Regions from separate parts of the Rhizobium sp. NLR10b genome, predicted to be linked through region 2. Evidence: predicted binding sites of a transcription regulator. Region 2 holds the regulator's gene; each other region holds the start of a gene.
What was found. The regulator LexA, encoded in region 2, represses DNA repair genes until DNA is damaged. The targets are predictions, from matches to a motif close to TGTTCNNNNTGTGTTCNG.

Region 1 (2,203 bases), on a different contig from region 2:
CCAGGATCCGCCCTTCGACATGGCCTATATCACCTCGACGCATCTCCTCGAGCGCATCCATCCGAAGACGCTCGTCGTCAACGATCCGGCCTGGGTGCGCAATTCACCGGAGAAGATCTTCGTCACCGAATTCGCCGATCTGATGCCGAAGACGCTGATCACCAAGGATCCCGCCGAAATCCGCCGCTTCCGCGACGAGATGGGCGACATCATCTTGAAGCCGCTCTACGGCAATGGCGGCGCCGGCGTCTTCCATTCGACCCGCGACGACCGCAACCTCTCCTCGCTGCTGGAAATGTTCGGCCAACTCTTCCGCGAGCCCTTCATCGCCCAGCAATATCTGCCCGACGTGCGCAAGGGCGACAAGCGTATCATCCTTGTCGACGGCGAGTTTGCCGGTGCCATCAACCGCGTGCCGGCCGAGCATGACAGCCGCTCCAACATGCATGTCGGCGGCCGCGCCGAGGCGACCGAACTGACGCCGCGCGAAAAGGAAATCTGCGCCCGCATCGGCCCCGCGCTGAGGGAACGCGGCTTCCTGCTCGTCGGCATCGACGTGATCGGCGATTACATGACCGAGATCAACGTCACCTCGCCGACCGGCATCCGCGAGGTCAGGAAGTTCGGCGGCGCCGATATCGCGGCCCTGCTCTGGGACGCGATCGAGCGCAAGCGCGGCTGAGGCTGCGATCGGGTACAACCGCGATTACTGCTGCTTATCCGCCTGCGTTCTTTTATTGTTCTTGTTTTAGTCCTGCTTCCGTGCCAGATTGCAACCGCTGGCTTTCAACGGCCACGGGGCGGTCTCTAAGAGTTTGCGGGACAAGGGTGGGCATATGGTCGCGCGTGTCAGTACGGTAGCATTCCAGGGCATCGAAGGCGTGCCGGTCGAGGTCCAGGTCATGATCGCGCCTGGCAAGGTCGGCATGCAGATCGTCGGCCTGCCTGACAAGGCGGTCGCTGAAAGCCGCGAGCGCGTTCAGGCCGCCCTTCACGCCTCCGGCCTGGCGCTGCCGGGCAAGCGGGTGACCGTCAACTTGGCGCCCGCCGATCTGCCGAAGGAAGGCTCGCATTTTGATCTGCCAATCGCGCTGGCGCTGATGGCCGCTCTCGGCGCCATTCCCGCCGATGCGCTGTCGGATTTTGTCGTCGTCGGCGAGCTCAATCTCGATGGCACCATCGCCGCCATCGCTGGCGCGCTGCCGGCCGCGATCGGCGCCAATGCTCTCGGCAAGGGGCTGATCTGCCCGGCCGAAAGCGGCGCCGAGGCTGCCTGGGCCGGCGCCGAGGTCGATATTCTCGCACCGCGCAGCCTGATTGCCCTTGCCAATCATTTTCGCGGCACGCAGGTGCTCTCCCGGCCGGAGCCGTCGATCCGCGCCAATGCCGCCAACCTGCCGGATCTTGCCGAGATCAAGGGCCAGGAAAGCGCAAAACGTGCGCTCGAGGTGGCGGCCGCCGGCGGCCACAATCTCCTGATGGTCGGGCCTCCCGGTTCCGGCAAATCGATGCTGGCGTCGCGGCTGCCGTCGATCCTGCCGCCGCTTTCGCCCGCCGAACTGCTTGAAGTGTCGATGGTCCATTCGATCGCCGGCCAGCTCACCGGCGGCAAGCTGTCCGATCGCCGGCCCTTCCGCACCCCGCATCATTCCGCCACCATGGCCGCCCTTGTCGGCGGCGGTCTGCGCGCCCGGCCGGGCGAGGCCTCGCTCGCCCATCACGGCGTGCTCTTCCTCGACGAGTTCCCCGAGTTCACGCCGCAGGCGCTCGATGCGCTGCGCCAGCCGCTCGAAGGCGGCGAATGCGTCATTGCGCGCGCCAATCACCGCGTCTCCTATCCGGCGAAATTCCAGCTGATCGCGGCGATGAACCCCTGCCGCTGCGGCATGGCCGGTGAGCCCGGCCATACCTGCGCCCGTGGCCCGCGCTGCATGAGCGACTACCAGGCCCGCATCTCCGGGCCGCTGATGGACCGCATCGATATCCGCATCGATGTGCCGGCCGTCTCCGCCGCCGATCTGATCCGCCCGATGGCGGCCGAGGCCAGCGCCGATGTCGCCCGCCGCGTCGCCCGCGCCCGCGAGCTCCAGCAGGAGCGCTTCGCGCGCGCCGGCGCCAGGGATATCGGCACCAATGCCCGCTGCTCCACATCAATGATCGAAAAACTCGCCGAGCCCGATGCGAGCGGCCTGCAACTCCTGCG
Region 2 (2,203 bases):
AGCTCGAAATAGGCCTCCAGCCCTTCGGGCGTCATCAGGCTGATCTTCGCATTTGATGCCGCGATATTCACGCCGAAACCGGTTTTCTCCGCCGCCGCCTGCCCTATCGCAAGTCCGACGAAGGCGGCGAATGCCGCCGGGTCCGGCGCACAAAGCGCGATCTCGGCAATGCCGATCACGCCATTGGCATGCGTCTCCAGCGCGGCGCGATCTGTCGGGAAGGAATTGATGCGCTGGCAGGTAAAGAGAAAGAAATCGGGTGCGCGCAGATCAGCTGCAAAGGCCAGCTTGAAGCTGCCGACGGTCTCCGAACCATCCGGCATCCGCATCGGCCGGCTGAATTGCAACATCTCGCCGGCGCTCGCGCCGTTGCTGACAAAGCGCTTATGATCGAGGCCGGCATCCTCGCTGAGGAAGGCCAGCGCAGACAATCCCTCCTCGCCGCAGCGGAAGCGGAAGGCGCGATTGCGGGCGATGAAGACATTGCCGTGGCGGGCCGCTGCCTCGCTCTCCTCGACGCTCGCCACGCCAAGCGGCTCCAGATAGGTCTTGTCGGCGAAAAAGACGCAGGCATTCTCCGTTCCGAAGGGATGGCGCCCATCGGCGGCGACGGTGAAACCGAGCTTGCCGAGCCTCTCACGCGCCAGATCGATATTGACCACCGGCAGCACGACGTGATCCAGCGGATGCGACTTGGCGGAATGCGCGTTCATGATATCCTCCTGAAAGGGGCAAAGATGTGCGACAGCCCCTCCCCGAATGCAAGCGATGTGCGCCAATCCCGTCGAATGAAATTAAAAATCTCGACGAGTTGGCCCGAAGTTTTACGGAAATTTAGCTACTTGCGGAACACATATGGAACATATAGTGTCTGTTCTGGATTTGTTTCAATCAGGGGTCTGACGTCGATGCTCACGCGCAAACAACAGGAGCTTCTCCTTTTCATTCATGAGCGCATGAAGGAATCCGGCGTCCCTCCCTCCTTCGACGAAATGAAGGATGCCCTGGATCTCGCCTCGAAATCCGGCATTCACCGCCTGATCACGGCGCTCGAGGAGCGCGGCTTCATTCGCCGGCTACCGAATCGCGCCCGGGCGCTTGAAGTGATCAAGCTTCCGGAGGCCTATAACCCCAGCCTGCAACAGCGCCGCGGTTTTTCGCCGAGCGTCATCGAGGGCAGCCTCGGCAAACCCCAGCCGGTCGCCGCCCCCGCTGCCGCAAAGCCGGTCGCCGACAACGGCAACTCTGTCTCCGTGCCGGTCATGGGAAGAATCGCCGCCGGCGTTCCGATCTCGGCGATCCAGAACAACACGCATGACATCATCATTCCCGCGGACATGCTTGGCTCCGGTGAGCACTACGCGCTGGAGGTCAAGGGCGATTCGATGATCGACGCCGGCATCTTCGACGGCGACACCGTGATCATCCGCAACGGCAGCACCGCAAGTCCCGGCGACATCGTCGTTGCCCTCGTCGACGACGAGGAAGCAACGCTGAAACGCTTCCGCCGGAAGGGCGCCTCGATCGCGTTGGAAGCCGCCAACCCGGCTTACGAGACCCGGATTTTCGGGCCGGACCGCGTCAAGGTGCAGGGCAAGCTCGTCGGCCTCATTCGCCGTTATCACTGACAGCAGCCGGACCGGATTCGGTAAAACTGTCTTTGCGCCAATCATAGGCGCGATGGCGCATCCATGGCCGCGATAGCGCCTCGAATGCGGTTGCGACCTGCAGGCCGGCATCGGCGAAGCGCAATTCGACGGAACCGGTCCTGCGGAGCGTCTCGCCGGTGAAGAGCGTCCCGCCTGAACGGCAGCTGTTGAAACGCAGGCGGACTGAGGTCACGACGATATCGGCCGTATCGCAGGCCGGGCCGAGATAGGCGGCATTGTCGATGACGGTGACGATATGGCCATTGCCGAGTCGTGATGTGCACCACGCCTTCTTGACGCAGGAAAACCGGTTTGCTTCACCGCCTGCTGCGGCTGCCCGCATCGCTGCGCTCGCTTCGTTCTGCTGATCGCGGGAAAGCCTGACTCGGCGGTCTTCTCCTTCCGGCGGGATAGCCGGACCATCCAGCATCTTCGGTGGAACATGTGTCGGCAGGACCAGCGCTCGCTGCCACTGGTCGAAGATGAAATCCGGCGGGTTTTCACGGTTGGACGCGATTGCCTCAGCCGCAACGACCGCAACCAGACCACCATCC
Region 3 (2,203 bases), on a different contig from region 2:
CTGCACCGTGAGCGCTGCCGCCGCCGCGCCGTGGCGAATGGCCTCCTCAAGCGGCAGGCCAAATATCAAGGCGGCGAGCGTGCCGGCGGCAAGGGAATCGCCGGCGCCCGTGACATCGGCGACGGTGTCGGCGATTGGCGGCTGCAGCGCCACGGCGCGGTCTTTGCAAATCGCAACAAGCTCACGCCGGCCGCGGGTGACCACGGCGTTTCTGATGCCGATCTCGTTCAGGAGCGGCGGCCAACCGCCCAAATCCTCCGGCTGCACGCCGGTAACGGCAGCGGCTTCGGCCTCGTTCAGGAACAGATAGTCGATATCCGCGATGCAGGGTTTCAGCCGGACCACCTTGGCCGGCGAGATTGCGATGGCCGCGACGGGTTTGGCCAGGGAGTTCGCCTTGGCGACGATCGCCGCGATCGTCTCTTCCGGCAGATTGGCGTCGACGAGAATGAAATCATGCGCGGCGAAGGCCTCGCGCACCCAGCGGATGGACAGGCGCCGCGGCACGAAGAAGCGGTAGAGATCCATGTCGGCAAGGGCGATCACGAGGTCGCCGTTCTTCTCGATGATCGCTGTGTAGCTCGGCGTCTTGCGGTCGAGGAAGACGAAGGGCCGGTCGTCGATGCCGGCGAAATCGGCGGCTTCGCCGACCATTTCGCCGAAGGGATCGCCGCCGCGCGGCGAGATCATCGTCACGTGAAAGCCCAGTCTTGCAAGGTTGCGCGCCGCATTGAAACCGCCGCCGCCCGGCTCCTCGAACCAGGTGCCGGGGTTGCTGGCCCCTGGCGCCGTTTCGCCGGAGATGCGGCCACGCCTGTCGATATGGGCGCCGCCGAGAACGAGAATCTTTTTCATCAACTCACCCGCTTCTCATAACCCGGGAAAGGCGAATCGAAGCGGTCCGCCTGGCTGCGACAAAGCCGGCTCATAAGGCCTAAGCCGTTGCTTTGCATTGATAAAACAAATGTAGAACACGGGCCGTTTTACCTTTTTCTTTCAAATGTTTGTACGCCTATTGCGGGAATGGAACAAATAGGGTACAAACTCGACATTGCTTGAGCGGCTTCAATAACCTAAAGGTGGATCGGATGTCTCAGAATTCATTGCGGCTGGTAGAGGACAAATCGGTGGACAAAAGCAAGGCGCTTGAAGCGGCACTCTCACAGATAGAGCGGTCGTTCGGCAAGGGCTCGATTATGAAACTCGGTTCCAACGAGAACGTTGTCGAGATCGAGACGGTTTCGACGGGCTCGCTTGGTCTTGATATCGCGCTCGGCATCGGCGGTCTGCCGAAGGGCCGTATCATTGAAATCTATGGGCCGGAAAGCTCGGGCAAAACAACGCTTGCGCTGCAAACCATTGCGGAATCGCAGAAGAAGGGCGGCATCTGCGCTTTCGTCGATGCTGAACACGCGCTCGACCCGGTCTATGCCCGCAAGCTTGGCGTCGATCTGCAGAACCTTCTGATCTCGCAGCCAGACACCGGCGAGCAGGCGCTCGAAATCACCGACACGCTGGTGCGCTCCGGCGCCGTCGACGTTCTCGTCGTCGACTCGGTCGCCGCGCTGACGCCGCGCGCCGAAATCGAAGGCGAGATGGGCGACAGCCTGCCGGGCATGCAAGCCCGCCTGATGAGCCAGGCGCTGCGCAAGCTGACCGCTTCGATCTCCAAGTCGAACTGCATGGTGATCTTCATCAACCAGATCCGCATGAAGATCGGCGTCATGTTCGGTTCGCCGGAGACAACGACGGGCGGCAATGCGCTGAAATTCTATGCGTCCGTGCGCCTCGACATTCGCCGCATCGGCTCGGTCAAGGAGCGCGAAGAGGTGGTCGGCAACCAGACCCGCGTCAAAGTCGTCAAGAACAAGATGGCGCCTCCCTTCAAGCAGGTCGAGTTCGACATCATGTATGGCGAAGGCGTGTCGAAGACAGGCGAACTCGTCGATCTCGGCGTCAAGGCCGGTATCGTCGAGAAGTCGGGCGCCTGGTTCTCCTATAACAGCCAGCGTCTCGGCCAGGGCCGCGAAAACGCCAAAACCTTCCTGCGCGACAATCCGGATCTCGCTCGGGAGATCGAGCTGGCGCTGCGCCAGAATGCCGGCCTGATCGCCGATCGTTTCCTGCAGAATGGCGGTCCGGATGCCGATGACGGCGATGCCGCCGCGGAAATGTAATTTTCGCGCTTGAACTTGATCTGATA
Region 4 (2,203 bases), on a different contig from region 2:
GGCGCCGTTCATGATATGGCCGGACGTGTCCCGCACCGATGCAAAGGACTGGCGAAGCGCCTTGACGGCACGATTGTAATCCTCGGCCATTTGCCGGAAATCACCTGGCAGGTCGGACGGCAGGGTAGCCTCGAGATCGCCGTTCGACAGCGCCTCCAGGCCGCGGCGCAGCTGCTCGAGCGCAAGCGCCTGGTCGGATTGGGCTTGGGCGCGCTGCTCTTCAAGAGCCTGGCGTTTGGCTTCAAGCGTCTCGAGATAGACCGAGATGGAATAATCCATGTCGAGCATGCCCGCCTTGATGACCGCCGACAGCTTCTCGGCGAGCAGTTTGCCCTGCTGGCGCGCGAAGACCGACGGCCACTGCTTCTCCATGATGCCCTTGACGAGTTCGGACATGACAAGGGCGTAGCCGCCGACATACCAGCGCGGCTCCAGCCCGATGCGGGCATGCGTTCGGCCGACCGCGGTCACGCCGTCCACATAGCTCTCGTCGAAGGCGCCGCCGGCAAGCTTGCTCCAATGATCCTGCTGGTGCTTCTTGGCGTGGGCGACATGGTTCTTATCGGCGAAAAAAGCCGATACGGCGGGGGTCCTGGCGATCTTGGCATAAAACTTGTCGAGGGCAGCGCCGATCAGCTCTGATATGACGGGGCTGATATCCCGCATCGACCGGCGCGTCGCCTCGTCCAGTTCGATGAAATCGAGACGCTGTCTGAGGGCACTGTCGGTCTGCTGGGATGTCATGGAAATCTCTGTACTTGGCGCAACGGCGCGGGAGGGAATTCATTGGCACAGATTTTGGCCAATATGGTTGAGCAATGATTAAACTGGCAGCGATTTTCCGCGTCGGCGAGGAAAGCGACAGAGAGGATATTGGGAATTGCCGATTTTGTTCACGTTTTGATCTATATATTGCCCCATCTTCTGTTATGGTTGCGGCATGACCGTTCATCCCGAATCGCTCGCCCTCTCCGTCGCCTCGCTCAGTCCGGCCATGCTGGCGCTTGCCGGCGGCGTTCTCATCGCCTTTGTGCTTCTGGTGATCATCCTTCTCTTGCGCGGCATCAGCCTCCGCCGCGAGCAGGCGGAGGAGGCGAGCCTGCGGGCTGGCGAAAGCGAGGCGCGCATGGCCGAGCTTTTGAAGATCCAGGCGGAGATGCAGGGCCGCATCACGGCCATGGCCGAGGTTTTCGGCGCGCGTCAGAGCGAGCTCAATCAGGCAATCAGCCAACGTCTCGACGGCATGTCGCAGCGCGTCAGCTCGACGATCACCGAGCAGACGAAATCGACGCATGAGAATCTGCAGCGGCTGCAGGAGCGGCTGGCGGTCATCGATGCGGCGCAGAACAATATCCAGACGCTCGCCAAGGACGTCGTCGGACTGCAGGCGATTCTCTCGAACAAGCAGACGCGCGGCGCCTTTGGCCAGTCGCGGATGGAGACGATCGTCGCCGACGGCCTGCCGATGGGCGCCTATGCCTTCCAGCAGACGCTCTCCAACGGCTCGCGGCCGGACTGCACGATCCGCATGCCGAACGGCGCGCCGCCGCTTGTCATCGATGCGAAGTTCCCGCTCGAAGCCTGGAACGCCATCCGTGACGCCGGCAGCCCCGAGGCCGCCAAGATCGCCGGCCAGCAGTTCCGCCGCGATATGGAGATCCATATCCGGGATATTTCGGAGAAATATCTGATTCAGGGGGAAACCCAGGAGACGGCCTTTCTCTTCGTGCCGTCGGAATCGATCTTCGCGGAGATCCACGAGAACTTCGAGCCGCTGGTGCAGAAGGCACACCGAGCGCGCATCGTCATCGTCTCGCCATCACTTCTGATGCTGTCGATCCAGGTCATCCAGGCGGTGCTGAAAGACCAGCGCATGCAGGCGCAGGCGCATCTGATCCAGGGCGAGGTGGCACTGCTGATGGACGATCTCGGCCGCCTCGACGAGCGGGTGCGCAAGCTGCAGGGCCACTTCGCCATGGCGCAGAAAGATATCGACATGGTGGTCACGTCAGCCGACAAGCTCACCAGGCGCGGCGCCAAGATCGAGGCGCTGGAATTCGAGGCAGGCGGTGACGCCAAGCCCGCCCGCGATGGCGAGGCTCCGGCCAAATCGGTGGAAAGCCGTACCGGCCTTCTCAAGCTTCGGGTGGTTGACGAGGAGTGACCGCTTCGGGCAGTGTCTCGCCCCATGGAATAGCAGGGG

Region 1: HJB91_RS05300 (YifB family Mg chelatase-like AAA ATPase) is a predicted target of LexA. The motif match lies at 728-745, and genes of this name have one in related genera.
Region 3: recA (recombinase RecA) is a predicted target of LexA. The motif match lies at 957-974, and genes of this name have one in related genera.
Region 4: HJB91_RS05720 (DNA recombination protein RmuC) is a predicted target of LexA. The motif match lies at 891-908, and genes of this name have one in related genera.

What each region holds. Positions count from the first base shown of each region.
Region 1 is NZ_JABDWV010000003.1:76,355-78,557, forward strand. It holds gene gshB (glutathione synthase) at 1-682, shown strand, start outside; gene HJB91_RS05300 (YifB family Mg chelatase-like AAA ATPase) at 837-2,203, shown strand, end outside.
Region 2 is NZ_JABDWV010000007.1:211,224-213,426, reverse strand. It holds gene HJB91_RS13780 (VOC family protein) at 1-713, opposite strand, end outside; gene lexA (transcriptional repressor LexA) at 909-1,628, shown strand; gene HJB91_RS13770 (ComEC/Rec2 family competence protein) at 1,609-2,203, opposite strand, start outside.
Region 3 is NZ_JABDWV010000012.1:98,044-100,246, reverse strand. It holds gene HJB91_RS20290 (carbohydrate kinase family protein) at 1-858, opposite strand, end outside; gene recA (recombinase RecA) at 1,089-2,177, shown strand.
Region 4 is NZ_JABDWV010000003.1:164,967-167,169, reverse strand. It holds gene HJB91_RS05725 (globin-coupled sensor protein) at 1-744, opposite strand, end outside; gene HJB91_RS05720 (DNA recombination protein RmuC) at 941-2,164, shown strand.